DNA from 2 places in the uncultured Salegentibacter sp. genome. Region 2 is predicted to be linked to the other one. Evidence: riboswitches for the same ligand, from Rfam matches in the RefSeq annotation. Region 2 holds a riboswitch; the other holds the start of a gene.

Region 1 (7,976 bases), on a different contig from region 2:
CCGATCTTGGTAAAAAAGAAGAAGCAATTGCAGCTGCCAAAAAATCTTTAGCTGAAGCTGAAAAAGCCGGAAACCAGGATTACGTAAAAATGAACAAAGACTCTCTAAAAGAATGGGGAGCTATGTAAGTTGATTTTTTTTTGAAAAAGAAAAAGGCTGTTTGATAAATGTCCTGTTTTCGTCAAACTGAACTTGTTTCAGCTTCTAGCATGTTTTAAAATCTAACATATTAGACCCTGAAATAAATTCAGGGTGACGTTCTGAGATATTTTCAGACAGCCTTTTTTATATTAATTTCAAGACCTAAGCCTCACAACTTGCACAATTCACCATATTAGCTATAAATTCTTTAGAAACACTTTGACTTCTTTGGTAGTAAAGGGTTTTAACTCCCAGTTGCCAGGCTTCTATCATTAGCTTATTTACTTCCCGAACCGGAAGGTCTGAAGGAATATTCAAATTTAAACTTTGCGCCTGGTCTATATATTTTTGCCTAACCGAAGCTTGCTGGATAATTTCTAACTGACTTATCTCTTTAAAAGTTTTAAAGATCATTCGCTCTTCATCGCTCAATTCTTTTAAATGCTGCACGCTTCCGTGGTTTAGCATAATACTTCGCCAGGTTTCTTCGGTATCCAATTCTTTTTCCTGGAGCAATTCCTTTAAATATTTATTCTTCCGCATAAAATTCCCTTTTGCCAATCCGGCTTTATAATAATTACTGCTAAAAGGTTCAATTCCCGGTGATGCCTGTCCCAAAATTGCAGAAGACGAGGTAGTAGGCGCAACGGCCATTAAAGTCGTATTTCTCAATCCGTAGCCTTTTAAAACCTCGGGTTCGCCATAAATATTAGCTAATTCCTTACTTGCTTTTGTAGCTTTTTCATTAATTTCTTTAAAGATGGAATTTGTTAAGGCTTTTGCTTTTAAGCCTTCAAAAGGAATCCTGTTTTTCTGAAGATAAGAATGCCAACCCATAACACCAAGACCGAGTGCCCTATGTCTTTTTGCAAATTTATTGGCAGGAGTGAGGTAATAATTATCTTCGGTTTTCGCGATAAATTCCTGTAAAACAGCATCAAGAAAATAAATAGCCAGTTTTACTGCTTCAGTATCTTTCCATTCGTCGTAAAGCTCCAAATTCATAGAAGAGAGACAGCAAATAAAGGACTCTTCCTCGGTTGAGGGCAGTGCGATTTCTGAACATAAATTGCTGGAATTTATAACGTAGTTTTTATCCTTATAAACTTGCGGTTTAAAGCGGTTAATATTGTCTTTAAAGAAAATATATGGCAAACCTTTTTGTTGCCTACTTTCCAAAACTTTAGCCCAGATTTCGCGTTTTTCCCGATCACCGTCTATCATTTCCTGCATCCAGTAATCGGGCACACTAACGCCATAAAATAAATTCTGAATGGGATTTCCAATATTTTTTATCTCCAGAAACTCTTTAATATCGGGATGGTCTATATCCAGGTAAGCTGCGAAAGCTCCGCGGCGCACACCTCCCTGGGAAATCGTATCCATAGCGGTATCAAACAGCTTCATAAAACTGGTTGCTCCGCTGCTTTTACCGTTATCGGTTACTGCGCTGCCACGGCCTCTTAATTCCCCGAAATACCCAGAAGTTCCGCCGCCAATTTTGGTTTGCATAATTACCTCACCCAGCTTGTGGGTAATTCCTTCAATATTATCGGGTACGTAGACATTAAAACAGGAAATTGGTAATCCGCGTTCGGTGCCCATATTGGCCCATATTGGCGAACTTAAACTCATCCAGCCGCGCTCTATCATTTCTATAAAAGCTTCAGCCAGTTCGGGTTTGTAGAGTCTCTTTGCAGCTGCATTTGCAACTCGTTCTATGGCAGATTTTGTAGTTTCTCCTTTTAATAGATAACCGCGGTTAAGTATTTGCTGGCTTTCTTCGTTAAGCCACCATAGGCGTTCCTGTTGCGTTTCTTTAATTATTGTTTCGGGCATTTTGCTAGATTTTAGATTGAATTATTTCTGCGGAAATCTTTTTAAAAAAGATCATCGGCGGTGATGCTCTTATCGTGTTTGGTATAATCTACCGGGCGCTTGGCAAAAAAGTCGTCTAAACTATTGGCGAAAACTTCTTCTTCAAACCATAACATGGCTTTGTAATCATACTCTGAGACAAAGTAGATTTTTTCCAAACCAATTTTTTCAAGGCTATCGTCTACGCGATATTTCATAAAATTCAGCAGGTCTTCTTTTTTGCATTGTTCCAGAGCGCCATCAGCAAAGATCCAGTCAAGAATTTCAGATTCTACTTCCATAGAATGGGCTATAATTTCCCTGATTTGAGTTTTAGTTTCCTCGTTGAAGAATTCTGGAAATTCTTTCTTAATCTGGTTTACAATATATATCCCGGCGTTGGCGTGAATTTGTTCGTCTACAGATGTCCACGCAATTATATTGCTCACATTTTTCATCATACCTTTAAATCGGCTGAAAGAAAGAATAATGGCAAACTGACTAAAAAGGGATACGTTTTCAATTAAAATTGAAAATAAAATAAGGGAAAACACGTATTTTTTTTCATCTGAAGATTTTGTATTTGCTAAAGCTTCAGATAAATAAGCCACCCTTTTTTTGATAACAGGAGTTTCTATTAATTTCTCGAACTCGTTGTTATAGCCTAAAACTTCAAGCAAACGGGAATATGCTTCCGAATGCCTGAATTCACATTCAGCAAAAGTACTTCCCAGGCCGTTAAATTCCGGTTTTGGAAGGTGTTGATATAAATCTCCCCAGAAAGATTTGACGGCTACTTCAATCTGTGCGATGGCAAGCAGGCTCTTTTTAATCACCTGTTTTTCATTTTCACTAAGATGAGAATGAAAATCTTGTACATCGGCGGTGAAGTCTACTTCAGAATGTACCCAGAATGATCGATTTATTGCTTCGGTAAACTGAAGAATTTCGGGATATTCGAAAGGTTTATAATTTACCCGTTTTTGAAAAATACTCATATCACTTTTGTTTTAGTTTAAAATCAAAAGCATAAAAGCAAATAGGTGTCTTTGGAAAAGAGAAGAGCGGGAAGGCCGCAAAAATATTATCCTGGACATTTTACTTTTTATGCGAAAGCAAAAGTCAGCCCGGTTGGGAAGGTGATCTGGCTTGTAGAAAAATCTACTTTACAGTTGCGCAACAGCTCATGATTCTCACATGATTCCCCTTGTTTATTACAAAAAGTAATACCCGCCGGTATGATTTTACAAAAGTAAAGTTATAAGGAAATTGCGGTGGTTTTATAAAAACAGTTTTGAGTTATAAACATAGTTTTTCACAAGTTAAAGTTTCGGTAAAAAGAAGAGCCCATAGAAAGTAGTGAGGTTGCAGGCATAGTCTTTGCTTAGTGAAGGTTGCAGTATTTGCTAATCAATCGAAAAAAATGTAAAAATGAGACTTATAAATTTACAGCGCACCGATGATGCATATGTTGCGAAAGCTGAAATTACTTTAAAGGCTTTTGGAGTCGCTTTGGGGCAGAAATCTAAGATTTATATCAAGAAACAATCTGAAAATGAATGGAGAGAGAAAAAAACAAATAAAAAAGTCTCTTCCAGGGAAGCCACTCATTTAAATAAATGGCTAAGCGACCACCAAAAATTTGTAGAGCATTAATCTTTTTGAATTTTCAAAAGGTCTTCTATCATAAAAAAATCAATTTTACTTTTCTTTATTTTGAAATTAAAAATCAAACAAGCGCTTTACTGAGTTTGCTTCTAATTTTTATACAAAAATTTCTATTCTATTAAACTTCCCGTAAAAACTTCAAAAAGCCCAATATTAACGGGATTTGGGTATTTGGTTTCCGAAGGTTTTTATAAATTGCAGGAAAGATATTTTATATTTTTCATTATTAACCCACATAACCATCAACATATTTATTTAAGTTATGAGTAATTATCATATTAAGAATTTAGAGGAATATTTTCAAGTTTATAGAAAATCGGTAAGAGATCCACAAAACTTCTGGGAAGAGATAGCTGAAGAACATTTTTCCTGGCAAAAAAAATGGGATAATGTACTAAGCTGGGATTTTAATAAACCTGAAGTAAAATGGTTTGAAAATGCTAAACTTAACATTACCGAAAATTGCATAGATCGTTACCTTTTTAATAGGTCTGACAAAACGGCAATTATTTGGGAGCCTAACGATCCTGAAGAAGAAGCGCAACATATCTCTTATGGTGAACTTCACAAAAAGGTAAACAAATTTGCAAATGTTTTAAAAGCTAAAGGAATTGAAAAGGGCGATAGGGTTTGTATTTACTTACCAATGATTCCTGAACTTGCCATAGCAATGCTGGCTTGCGCAAGAATTGGCGCGATACACTCTGTAGTCTTTGCCGGCTTTTCTTCAAAAGCTCTCGCTACCAGAACCAATGATGCAGATTGTAAAATGCTAATTACTTCTGATGGTTCTTACCGTGGTAATAAAACAATAGATCTTAAAGGAATTGTAGATAAAGCGCTGGAAGAATGTCCCGGCGTTGAAAATGTGCTAGTAGCTAAACGCCTGGATTCTGATATAGAAATGAAAGATGGCCGTGATGAATGGCTTCAACCCTTGTTAGATGAAGCTTCAGATGAATGTGAAGCAGAAACTATGGATGCAGAAGATCCTTTATTTATTTTATACACTTCTGGCTCTACCGGGAAACCAAAAGGAATGTTACATACCACGGCCGGTTATATGGTTTACACGGCTTATACTTTCAAAAATGTTTTTCAGTATAAAGAAGACGATGTTTATTGGTGTACGGCCGATATTGGCTGGATTACCGGTCATTCCTATATTTTATATGGTCCACTCGCAAACGGCGCAACTACCGTAATGTTCGAGGGTGTTCCTTCTTATCCCGATGCCGGAAGATTTTGGGATGTGGTAGAGAAACATAAGGTGAATCAATTTTATACTGCACCAACGGCAATTAGATCTTTAGCCAAACGAAATATTGAATTTGTAGAAAGCCACGATCTTTCTTCTTTAAAAGTGCTTGGAACTGTTGGCGAACCTATTAATGAGGAAGCCTGGCACTGGTATAATGATAATGTAGGGAAAAATAAAAGCCCTATTGTAGATACCTGGTGGCAAACTGAGACTGGCGGAATTATGATTACCCCAATTCCTTATGTTACACCGGTAAAACCAACTTACGCAACTTTGCCTTTTCCGGGAGTTCAACCGGCTTTAATGGATGAAAACGGAAATGAATTAAAAGGAAATCAGGTAGACGGGAGATTATGTATTAAATACCCGTGGCCAGGGATGGCCAGAACAGTTTGGAGAGATCATGAACGTTATAAGACAACTTATTTCTCTACGTTTGAAAATATGTATTTTACCGGTGATGGTGCTCTAAGAGATGAAGTTGGTTATTATAGAATTACCGGTAGAGTAGACGATGTTATTATAGTTTCAGGACATAATTTAGGTACGGCACCTATTGAAGATGCTATAGACGAGCATCCAGCGGTAGCTGAAACTGCCGTGGTTGGGTTCCCACACGAAGTAAAAGGAAACGCACTTTATGCATTTGTTACTTTAAAAGAGGTAGGGGAGTCCAGGAATCAGGATAACCTTAGAAAAGAAATTCTTCAACAAATAGTAGATAAGGTGGGCCCAATTGCCAAACCTGAAAAAATACAGTTTGTTAGCGGACTACCAAAAACGCGTAGTGGGAAAATTATGAGAAGAATTCTTAGAAAAATTGCATCAAATCAAACCGAAGATCTAGGAGATACTTCAACATTATTAAACCCAGAAGTTGTAGAGAAAATTATGAAAAATTCTTTATAAGAATTACTCTTAAATTTCAAGAATATTCAAAAACACCAGACCTCACAGGTTTTCAAATCTGTGAGGTCTTTTTTTTAAATCCGAAATAATTTTTTAAGATTCAGTTTTCTATCGGTATTTAATTTACCAAGTATGGTAAGAAAAGCCAGGGCTGTAATAAAAGCATCACCGGCCGCGGTGTGACGGTCTTTAGTATCTATATTGTATGTTTCAGCAATTTCGTCTAACGAATAACTTTTTTCACGGTTAATAAGATTGGAAATTATTCGGGTTCCGCGATATAAATTCACCGTATCCAGAACTTTATTTTTCAGCCTGGGTAATCCCATTCGGGATAAAGCTTCATTAATCATCCCCACATCAAAACCTGCGTGATGAGCCACTAGAACCGAATTCCCAATATATTTTAAAAATGCTTTTACCGCTTCTTCTTCTGAAAGTGTTTCAATTCTTTCATTTTGAATAATTCCATGAATTTTCACCGTTTTAGGATTAAAAGTTTCCTGTAAAATATACTCTTCAAATCCGTCAGCAATATTTATAGATTTATTTTCAATACCCACAGCACCAATAGAGAGCATTCTGTCTTTTTTTATATCGAAGCCAGTGGTTTCCGTGTCAAAAACAACAAATCTAGTCTCGGCAATTTCTTCTGGAAGTTTTTCCTGAAATTTTGCTTCATAGTCCTTCCAAAAATCTGGAAGATTATCAGGTTTCTTTTTTAAAAAATCCAACATTAGATATAAGGAGTTACTTCAAAACGGTATTTTATTAATTCCTGCACCTGCCTAATACTTTTAAAACAACGTTTCAGTTTAATTTTTTCTTCTTTACTTAAACTTTCCAAATCAATAAATCTCCCGCTATTTCTATTTTCTAAACCGTGCTGGGTTCTAAATTTTAGTAAAACCTTAGAAGCATAAGCACAAGCCAGGAAAAGCTCTTTGTTATTAGGTTCCAGTTGCGCCAGTTTTTCAAAACGTTCTGCCGTATTGCTAATATTTTTAACCTGATGATATAAAATAAGGAGTCTGCCAGCATCAGTCAATGGCGTAATACCTCGTTTTTTAATATCAAAGAAATCTTTATTTTCCCCGTCTTCTTCTAATAAAAACTGCCTGAAAAAACCAAGCGGAGAAGGATTTCTTAAAGTTGTAGCTCCCATTACCGCATAAAATTTCCTATTGTCTTTGGTGAGGCTAAAAATATGATCGGCCAGCGCATTAGATAAATTTACATTTCCGTAAGAAATATCAAAATCGAAGAATATTGAACAAAGTAAAATTTCGTCGTTTCCCGGGTCTATAATCCAATTGGTAAACTGGTCTTTCCATTCATTTAAACTAAGGCAATATTTTGGGTTTTTCGCCATCATTTCAGCAGGACAAAATTCGTAACCTATTATGTTTAGCCGCTTGTTAACTTTTCTTGCCAGTTCCAGAAAATACGCCCTGGTTTCTTCCAGTTTTTCCTGCGGAACATCTTCAAAAATAAGCGCGTTGTCCTGGTCGGTTTGTAAAAGTTGTTCCTTACGTCCCTGGCTTCCCAGAGAAATCCACGTAAAATCGCAGGGCGGGGGAGTAGGTAGTTTTTTAATACAACGTTCAATGATGCGTTTTATGGTTGCATCATTTAGCTCAAAAATAATTTTTGAAATATGGTTTAGAGGAATATTAGCCGCAAGAAATCCGCGCAGGAGTAAAGTAATTTTATGCCGAATTTTCTTTAATTCGTTTGTGCTACTGCTTCGTTGAATCGCTTTCATTAAAACCGAAGGATTATGACCTTCAGATACCATTATATCATGTTCAGAAAGGATTCCTACTACTTTGGTATTTGGCGTCCCATCTTCGGTAATACAAATATGGTTAATATGGTGTTTCATCATGGTGAGCTGCGCCTGGGCAATAGTTAATTCCTGCGGATAACAAATTACCGGAGATGCCATAATCCTTGAAACCGGAGTATCAATTCCGAATGCGCCGGTAGCCACCATATCTCTAAAATCTTCATCGGTTACAATGCCTTTAGGAATATTTTCTTCAACCACTAATACCGATCCAACTTTCTTTTTGCTCATAAGTTGTGCGGCTTTTTTAATAGTGGTTTCAGGTGAGGTCATGACCACTTTGCGGGTCAC
Region 2 (7,571 bases):
TCGTTTGAGCCATATTTCATTAATAGCTGGTACTTCTCATCCTGCAAAATACTACTCAGTTTCGCTTTTTCGGCTTCATATTCCTCTTTGCTTTCTTTAACCGGCAAAGCCAAAACATTAATTTTCTTCACACTTTCCAGCGTAGTTCTTTGATTTTCATCCAGGGCATCAGCGTTGGTAAACATACTGGTAGGTACATCTAAAGCAATGAACTTATTGTCCTGCTGATTTTTTACATAATACTCCTGCAAACTCGGCTCGTTCGCACACGAAACAAAAGCTGCAGCCGCCAGTGCCAGGCCTAAAATTTTTATTGATTTCATTTTATATTGATTTTAAGTTGATCTAAGATTTATTTTCTACATTTTTAAGCTCTTCAGCACCTGGTATTTTAAGGTCTGATGTTAAGCGGGATAATTGCGAAAGGTCTATTTCTCCCGTGATACTCAAAATCACAGAAATTAGTTCACCTTCTTTTTCACCTTCCATAAACATAAACAGCTCACTTACATAATTATCGTTTTTTCCTCCTTTAGAATAAAACCGAATATTTTTCCCGTCTTCGTTTACTCGCATTAACTGCTCTAAAGAATTTGAGTTTAAATAACGCTCAACATCTTTTTGCATTTCATTTCTCACTGAAGCCGTGGTGCTGGTAAACATTTTAATCTCATCAAGGTTTTCAATGAGTTTCAGGTATTCCCTGGCTTCTGGGTTATCTTCACTTAGATCTACTTTAGCAAGCATTTTAAACATCTTGCTGGTCATTACCATTGCATCAACATCCTTCATATTTTCATACTTGGCAAACGACTGGGCTTGCGTTACTATTGGTAAAAGGCCAATAATAATAACTATTACTATCTTTTTCATATTATTCGGTTTTTATAAATTTATCTTTGGTGTTATTAAATTCTTTCAAGTAAATTAGGTCTTCTTTCCCTTCATTCATCAACTCAGAAACCATTTTTAAAGCTTCCATGCTCTTTTGCAACGCCTCCTCTTTATCCTGAACCGTACCAAGATCGCTATGATTCATTTCCATAGGTTTATTCTGAAAAAAGAAAAGTCCCACTATTACAATAATACTTGCCGCTATGGCTGTCCAAAGGTATTTATTCCCCTTTGCTTGCGACGGAAGTTCCACTTCCCTCTGCATTTTTTGTGTTCTGGTTTTTTCTGAAAAAGAAAATAATAACCCATAACTTTTTAAATCGGCCGGCACCTCATTTTTTTGAAAATATTCCCGAAGTGTATTTTCTTCAGCCAGAGATGTTTCACCGGCATCATATTTTTCCAGTAATTCTCTAATTTTTTGTAATTCCATAATTATGCTTGTTTGTTAAGCTTTCTCTTATTTTTTTTCTAGCTCTAGATAAGGCTACCCTAATAGCGGTAGACTTCATTTTAGTGATTTCTATAATTTCTTCAAACTCCAGTTGCTCAATATCCCTAAGCTGAAAAACAATTTTTTGCTGTTCTGGCAACTCATTTAAAATTTGGTTTATCCACAGCATTTCATCTTTAACCTCCAGTTCTGTTTGGAGCGAAATTGAATTATTCTCATAATTCTGATGAACAATTCTTAAATTATTATTCTTTTTTGCTTTTAACTCATCTAAACAATAGTTTTTTGTTGTTGTCATTGCAAAAGCTTCAACATTGGTATAATCCTTGAGTTTATCTTTGCGAGCCCATAGTTTATAGATTACTTCCTGGGTAGCATCTTCGGCAGCTTCTTTAGAAATAAGCAGTCTCAATGCAAGCCGGTACATTTTATCTTTCACCGGGTTAATTTTTTCCAGGAAGGCTTGTTGTTTCATGTATGGTTGGTTTAATAACCTTCTTACCTTTAAAACGATTAGCGGTAATATTTGTTACAATAGGATTTTGAATTTAATTTAATGTGGGTATTTTTAGCAATCTAAAACAAACTTAACTTTATGAAGATTAATAAACTAATTTTACTTTTATTCCTGGCTACAGGAGTCTTGAGCAGTTGCTCCAAAGATGACAATGACGAACGCTTCCCGGTTGAACCAGGAGGTGATAAGCCCGGGGAAACTCCTAATTTAGAAATCGAAAATTATTTATATGATGCAATGAGCATCTACTATGTATATGAAGCCGATGTTCCAGAATTAGGTGAGAATTATTTTGATTCTGAAGCCGATAAAAATGAATGGCTGGCTAGTTTTGATTCTCCCGAAGATCTTTTTAATAACGGATTAAAAGTTCCTGCGCCAAAAGATCGTTTTAGCTTTATTATAGATGATTATACTATTTTGGAAAATAATCAAGCTGGAATTCAAACTACAACCGGAATGGATTATGGATTGGTAAGATTTGGAAGTAATGGAGTTTTAGCGTATGTACGGTATGTGATACCCAATAGTCCTGCTGATGAAGCCGGCGTTACTCGTGGTACTCTTTTTACGGATATTGATGGGGAGTCTATGAACCTTGATAATTATCAATCTCTTTTAGGAAGAGATGGCTATGATATTACTGTAGCTGAAATTAACGATAATATTATTAGTAATACCGATGAAACCATTGCACTAAACAGAATAGAAATTACCGAAAATCCGGTTCTTTTATCTAAAGTAGTAGAAGTAGATGGAATAAGTGTTGGCTACATTATGTATAATAGTTTTACTGCCGATTTTGATGATGAACTAAATGCTGCTTTTGGAGATTTAAAAGCTGAAGGTATAGACGAACTGGTTTTAGATCTTAGATATAATGGAGGTGGTTCTGTAGAAAGCGCGGTAGACCTTTCCAGTATGATTACCGGGCAGTTTGAAGGCGAAATTTTCTCTAAACAAACCTGGAACGCTCTGTTACAAAGTCAATTTACAGAAGAAGAGTTGGTAGATAGGTTTAATGATAAAATTAGAACAGAAGAAGCAATAAACAGCCTTGGACTTAGTAAAGTATATATAATAGGTACAGGTTCTACAGCTTCTGCCAGTGAATTAGTAATGAATGGACTAGCTCCCTATATTGATGTAGTTCACGTTGGGGAAGGTACAGTTGGGAAATTCCAGGCGGCTGCTCCTTTGTATGATTCTCCTAATTTTTTACGTCAAAACCGAAATCCGAATCATAAATACGTAATTCAACCACTTATTTATGAATCTAAAAATGCGAATGAAGATGCATATTATGAAGAAGGTTTAGTACCAGATATTGAAGCTGAAGAAGATATTGTAAATCTTTTGCCATTAGGTGAGCCGGAAGAACCACTTCTTGCTGCAGCTCTTGCCGATATTACCGGTAACAGAATGGCAATTCCCGCTACATCTTACGATTCAAGATTTACTAAAATTGGTGAGCGTGGAGATACCGATGTAGATTACCAAAGAATGTATATAGACGAAATTCCTGAAGAAATAAGGAAAAAAGCTGCTAAATTTAAGCAGTAATTTTAAAAGTATATTTAATGCAAAAGCCCCGTTTCTCAACTGAAACGGGGCTTTTTTTATTCAAATTTAAACAAAAAAACAGTTTTTAATCGTTAAAGTAGAAACCGTTTGGGCTTACGCCTCCAGAATCAAATTGTGAAATTATTTCTCCCTCAAAATTATATATTCTTACCACACCATTTGAGCTATAATCTCCTGCATCGCCAGTATATAAATATCCATCCTCGATTTCAAATCCGTAAAAAGAAGTAATATCAGTAAAAGTAAAAAGACTCTCCTCAGGTAACTCTGTGGCAGATTCTTCCATAGAGTAAACAGATCCATTGAGAGTATAATAAATAGTATCATCTTCAATTTCAAAATTTGAAGGATGATCTGTGGTATTTGGAAAAATCAACTCTTCTGTTATTTCATTATTTGATAAGTCTATTTTAGAAATACTGCCAGCTGTTTCACCAACTCCTTGAGCATAACCGGGTACTCCTCCAGACATTACCCACAAGAAGCCATCTGATATCTCTATTGAATTAGGAGCATCACCAATTTCTATACTTACTTCCACAATATTGGAAATAGGATCTATAATCACAATCTTATCATTATAATTATAGCCGCCCTGTAAAGCTACATATAGTTTATTATTATCATTAATAATCTTTTCAGGCCCTTCTCCTACACTAATTGTTCCAGTAGATTCATAGGTACTTGCATTATATATAGCGATATAATCATCTGTATCATTAGAGGCATCTCCCCAGTTGGTAACATATATCTTCTCGTCTACCAAAGTAAGATACCGTGGATTACTTAATCCCTCCTCAATTGTATGAATGTGCTCAAAAGTATACCGATCAACAATTTGAACTATATTGGAAACATTCATAACGATATATGCATAATTATCATCAAATGTGAGACTCTGCCCTGTATCTCCCAGAGAAGAACCATTTACTGTAGAAAATATATCGGATTCTAGATCAGAAAAATCATTATCAATATATGATATTGAACTATTATTGTTACCGAAACCACCTTCATTAAGCACAAACAATCCATCTGCATAGGTGCTTTCAGGTTGCTCTATTTCAGGATCCACAACATCGTCATCGCTGCTACAGGAATTTAAAAAAAAGCCACTCAAAATGGCCATAGTTAATAATTTACTGATTCTTTTCATTGGTTAGAATTTTAGCAAAGAGTGGAGCAAATAAACAGTTTAAATTAATCAGATTTTAACAATATTTGCTTCCAGCATCATGCTGGTTAAAAATTAAGGTTTAGGTATATATTAAAATTTCTGCCGGGCATCCACCGGTTTTCTACACTTTGGTATTCTTCATTTAAAATATTGAGCACCCTCGCTCCAATCTTGTAAGTATTTGTTTTTCCCAAATCATATGAAATTCCAAGGTTTGAAACCGTATAAGCATCCATACTATAGCGGGAATTATTATCAGATCGGGTAAAAACCTCGCCATTATATAACAGCTGGTAATCTATGCTGAAATCTTTAAAAGCATAAGTAAGTGCACCTGTGGCTTTATGAAACGGTACATAAATAAGCTGGTATCCCGTATTCATATTTTCTGAAACCGTATAGGCATAAGTACCAGAGGCGTTAATTTGGTGATCTTTAAAAATCTCTTTCTCCCAGCCTGCCAAAACCTCAATACCGTAGGTTTCTACCTTTTCTTCATTTTCTGGGCGCCAAATATTACTACTGGAAGGCAACCAGCGTATCGTATCATCAATACGAATATAATAGCCGGTTAGACTAAACTTCAGGTTTCTATGTTTAAAATGGTTTCCAAGCTCAACCTGGTTAGAAGTTTCGGGGCGTAAATTAAGATTACCGGCACCGGCCCAGTAAAGATCGTTGTAAGTGGGAATTCTAAAATTCCTGGAAATATTCATTTTTAGACTATAGAAATCGGTAAAATCATAATGTGTTCCTGCAGAAAACAGTAACGGACTTTCATAATTTTCGGTTATTTCTTTTCTGATTCCCAATTCATATTGAAATTTTTGAAATGGCCTATGCTTCATTAAGAATGCCGAAGAAAATATATTTCGGGTATTTTCGGTAATTCCAGAGCCGCTACCATCTGTGTACGTATTGGTGAGTACGGCATTTAGCTCTAAAGTTTTTGAAATTGAATAATTTAAATCGTATTTGCCAATCAAGGTTTGCGCTTTGCCAGATGAAGATTGATTTTCAGTAATATTCCCGTAGAACTTATAATTTTCATTTAGATGGGCTAACCTTGCAACCGAAATAAAATCACCATACTCTCCTACCCATTCCAGTAAATTTCGGGTATCAAAATTCTGGTATTTCGTTTTGGTTTCTGAAGGACGAATCAGGGAGAAATGCCGCTCCCCATCAAAAATTTCACTATAAAGTTTTAAAGTGTTTTTTTCATTTAACCGATATGCGAACCCAAGATTTAAATTGCTATTATAGAATTTACCATTTTCATTCTCTCTACCTTCAATGGGCCATTCATAATCATTATCTGATGAGTTTCTTGCCGCAGCAAGACTTAAACTCCATTTTTTTCCCGAAGTCTTTATTTTATACCGGGCATCCAGGGTATTAAAACTGCCATATTGAAAGAAAATATCCTGCTTTGTTTTTCCGGTAAAATCAAGATTGGTATTTAAATGAACGGTTCCTCCAATGGCTCCGGTACCATAAACTACACTTCCGCCGCCACCACGAACGCTAATATTATCAAATCCGCCTGCGTTTAATGCATTAAAATCGGTTTGGCCGTTAAACTGGGAATTGATATTAATCCCATTCCACAATACCGCTGTTTGGGAAGCTGTTGTTCCGCGGAAGGAAGGTGAGGAAACCATTCCCAGTCCATTCTCTTTAAAATAGATATTGGTGTTGAAATTTAATGCTGAAGTAAGCAGCGCCCCGTTTTTCTTTAAAACTGAATCGTTTAAAACGGTTACCTGTTGGCCAGTAGAAAAGTCTTTCAGCTTGGTATCTGTCAAAAATACTTCGTCTAAAACGTTAATTGTATCGTTTTGAGCAAATACAGGCAAACTGCATAGCAGGCCAAGGAATAGAATGTAAAATTGCGTTTTTTTCATCTGCCCTCTGACTTTTATCCCGAAAGTCTAAGAATTTATTGGTTATATTCTGGCAGGTCTCCTGGCTCGCGTCTTGTTGTTTACCTTCCCATTCCAAATAAGAACAGTGGTTTTTGAAGTGATAACAACAAGCATCCCTTACGGGACTTAGCTTACAGTTGCGGGAACAGCTCAGGCTTAATAAAGTTAGATGGTAGAAGTTTGAAATACGAAGTAAAACTTCGCGCTTCATATTCTGTACTTCCAAAATCGTACTTTTCCTGATTCCCTTTTAATCGGCGTGAAAAACACATCCGAACCAAAAATTTCAATGCGAAATTAAACATTTATTTTAGTTGCGACCATTAAATTCTAAATAATCTTACTTTTGAAAATTCCTATTATAATATTCTATATAAAAGTTTTCGTCATCCTGAACTTGTTTTAGAGCTTGCCCCGTAATTTATTTAGGGGCTAAATGAGGATAGCATTATATAAATTCAATTCTTTTAAACTACCATAAAATGAAAATAAAGACTCTAAAAGCACTTAATCTTCTACTCCTTTTCCTAGTATTTTCCGCCTGTAAAAACGAGCAAAAAGATAAAAATAATGGTTCAGAAGAACCTCAAGATTCAGTTGAGTTAAAACACGCTACTAATTTCAGCATCAGTGATTTTGGAGATTATTATATTTTAAAAATAGAAACCGCCTGGCCCGATGCCGAAAAAGCTTTCACCTATTTATTAACTAAAGAAAATACTGAAATTCCTTCCGGTTTAGATTATGATAAAAAAGTGCAAATTCCGATAGAAAAAATGGTAGTGACTTCTACCACGCATATTCCGGCATTGGAAGCTTTAAATGAAGAAAACAGCTTAAAAGGATTTCCAGGTCTTAATTATATTTCTTCAGAAAAAACCAGGAAATTGATCAATTCAGGAAAAATTAAAGAGCTGGGGAAAAATGAAAATATAAATACCGAAGTTCTTATTGATCTGGATCCAGAAGTGGTGATTGGTTTTGCAATTGACGGAAACAATAAAACATTTGAAACCA

The links. A riboswitch is a leader RNA that binds a small molecule or an ion and turns the genes downstream of it on or off. The one in region 2 is predicted to bind cobalamin.
Region 1: linked by a shared signal. The riboswitch ahead of AACZ30_RS05405 (ribonucleotide-diphosphate reductase subunit beta) and the one ahead of AACZ30_RS05990 (TonB-dependent receptor) in region 2 are both predicted to bind cobalamin.

Annotation. Positions count from the first base shown of each region.
Region 1 is NZ_CAXAVR010000026.1:1,199-9,174, reverse strand. It holds gene AACZ30_RS05415 (DUF2911 domain-containing protein) at 1-128, shown strand, start outside; gene AACZ30_RS05410 (ribonucleoside-diphosphate reductase subunit alpha) at 304-1,980, opposite strand; gene AACZ30_RS05405 (ribonucleotide-diphosphate reductase subunit beta) at 2,022-2,996, opposite strand; cobalamin riboswitch at 3,115-3,247, opposite strand; gene AACZ30_RS05400 (hypothetical protein) at 3,430-3,654, shown strand; gene acs (acetate--CoA ligase) at 3,929-5,836, shown strand; gene AACZ30_RS05390 (3'-5' exonuclease) at 5,911-6,573, opposite strand; gene AACZ30_RS05385 (DUF294 nucleotidyltransferase-like domain-containing protein) at 6,573-7,976, opposite strand, start outside.
Region 2 is NZ_CAXAVR010000030.1:18,350-25,920, reverse strand. It holds gene AACZ30_RS06020 (DUF4252 domain-containing protein) at 1-323, opposite strand, end outside; gene AACZ30_RS06015 (DUF4252 domain-containing protein) at 346-873, opposite strand; gene AACZ30_RS06010 (hypothetical protein) at 875-1,327, opposite strand; gene AACZ30_RS06005 (sigma-70 family RNA polymerase sigma factor) at 1,308-1,823, opposite strand; gene AACZ30_RS06000 (S41 family peptidase) at 1,944-3,428, shown strand; gene AACZ30_RS05995 (DUF5074 domain-containing protein) at 3,514-4,605, opposite strand; gene AACZ30_RS05990 (TonB-dependent receptor) at 4,692-6,533, opposite strand; cobalamin riboswitch at 6,567-6,851, opposite strand; gene AACZ30_RS05985 (ABC transporter substrate-binding protein) at 7,037-7,571, shown strand, end outside.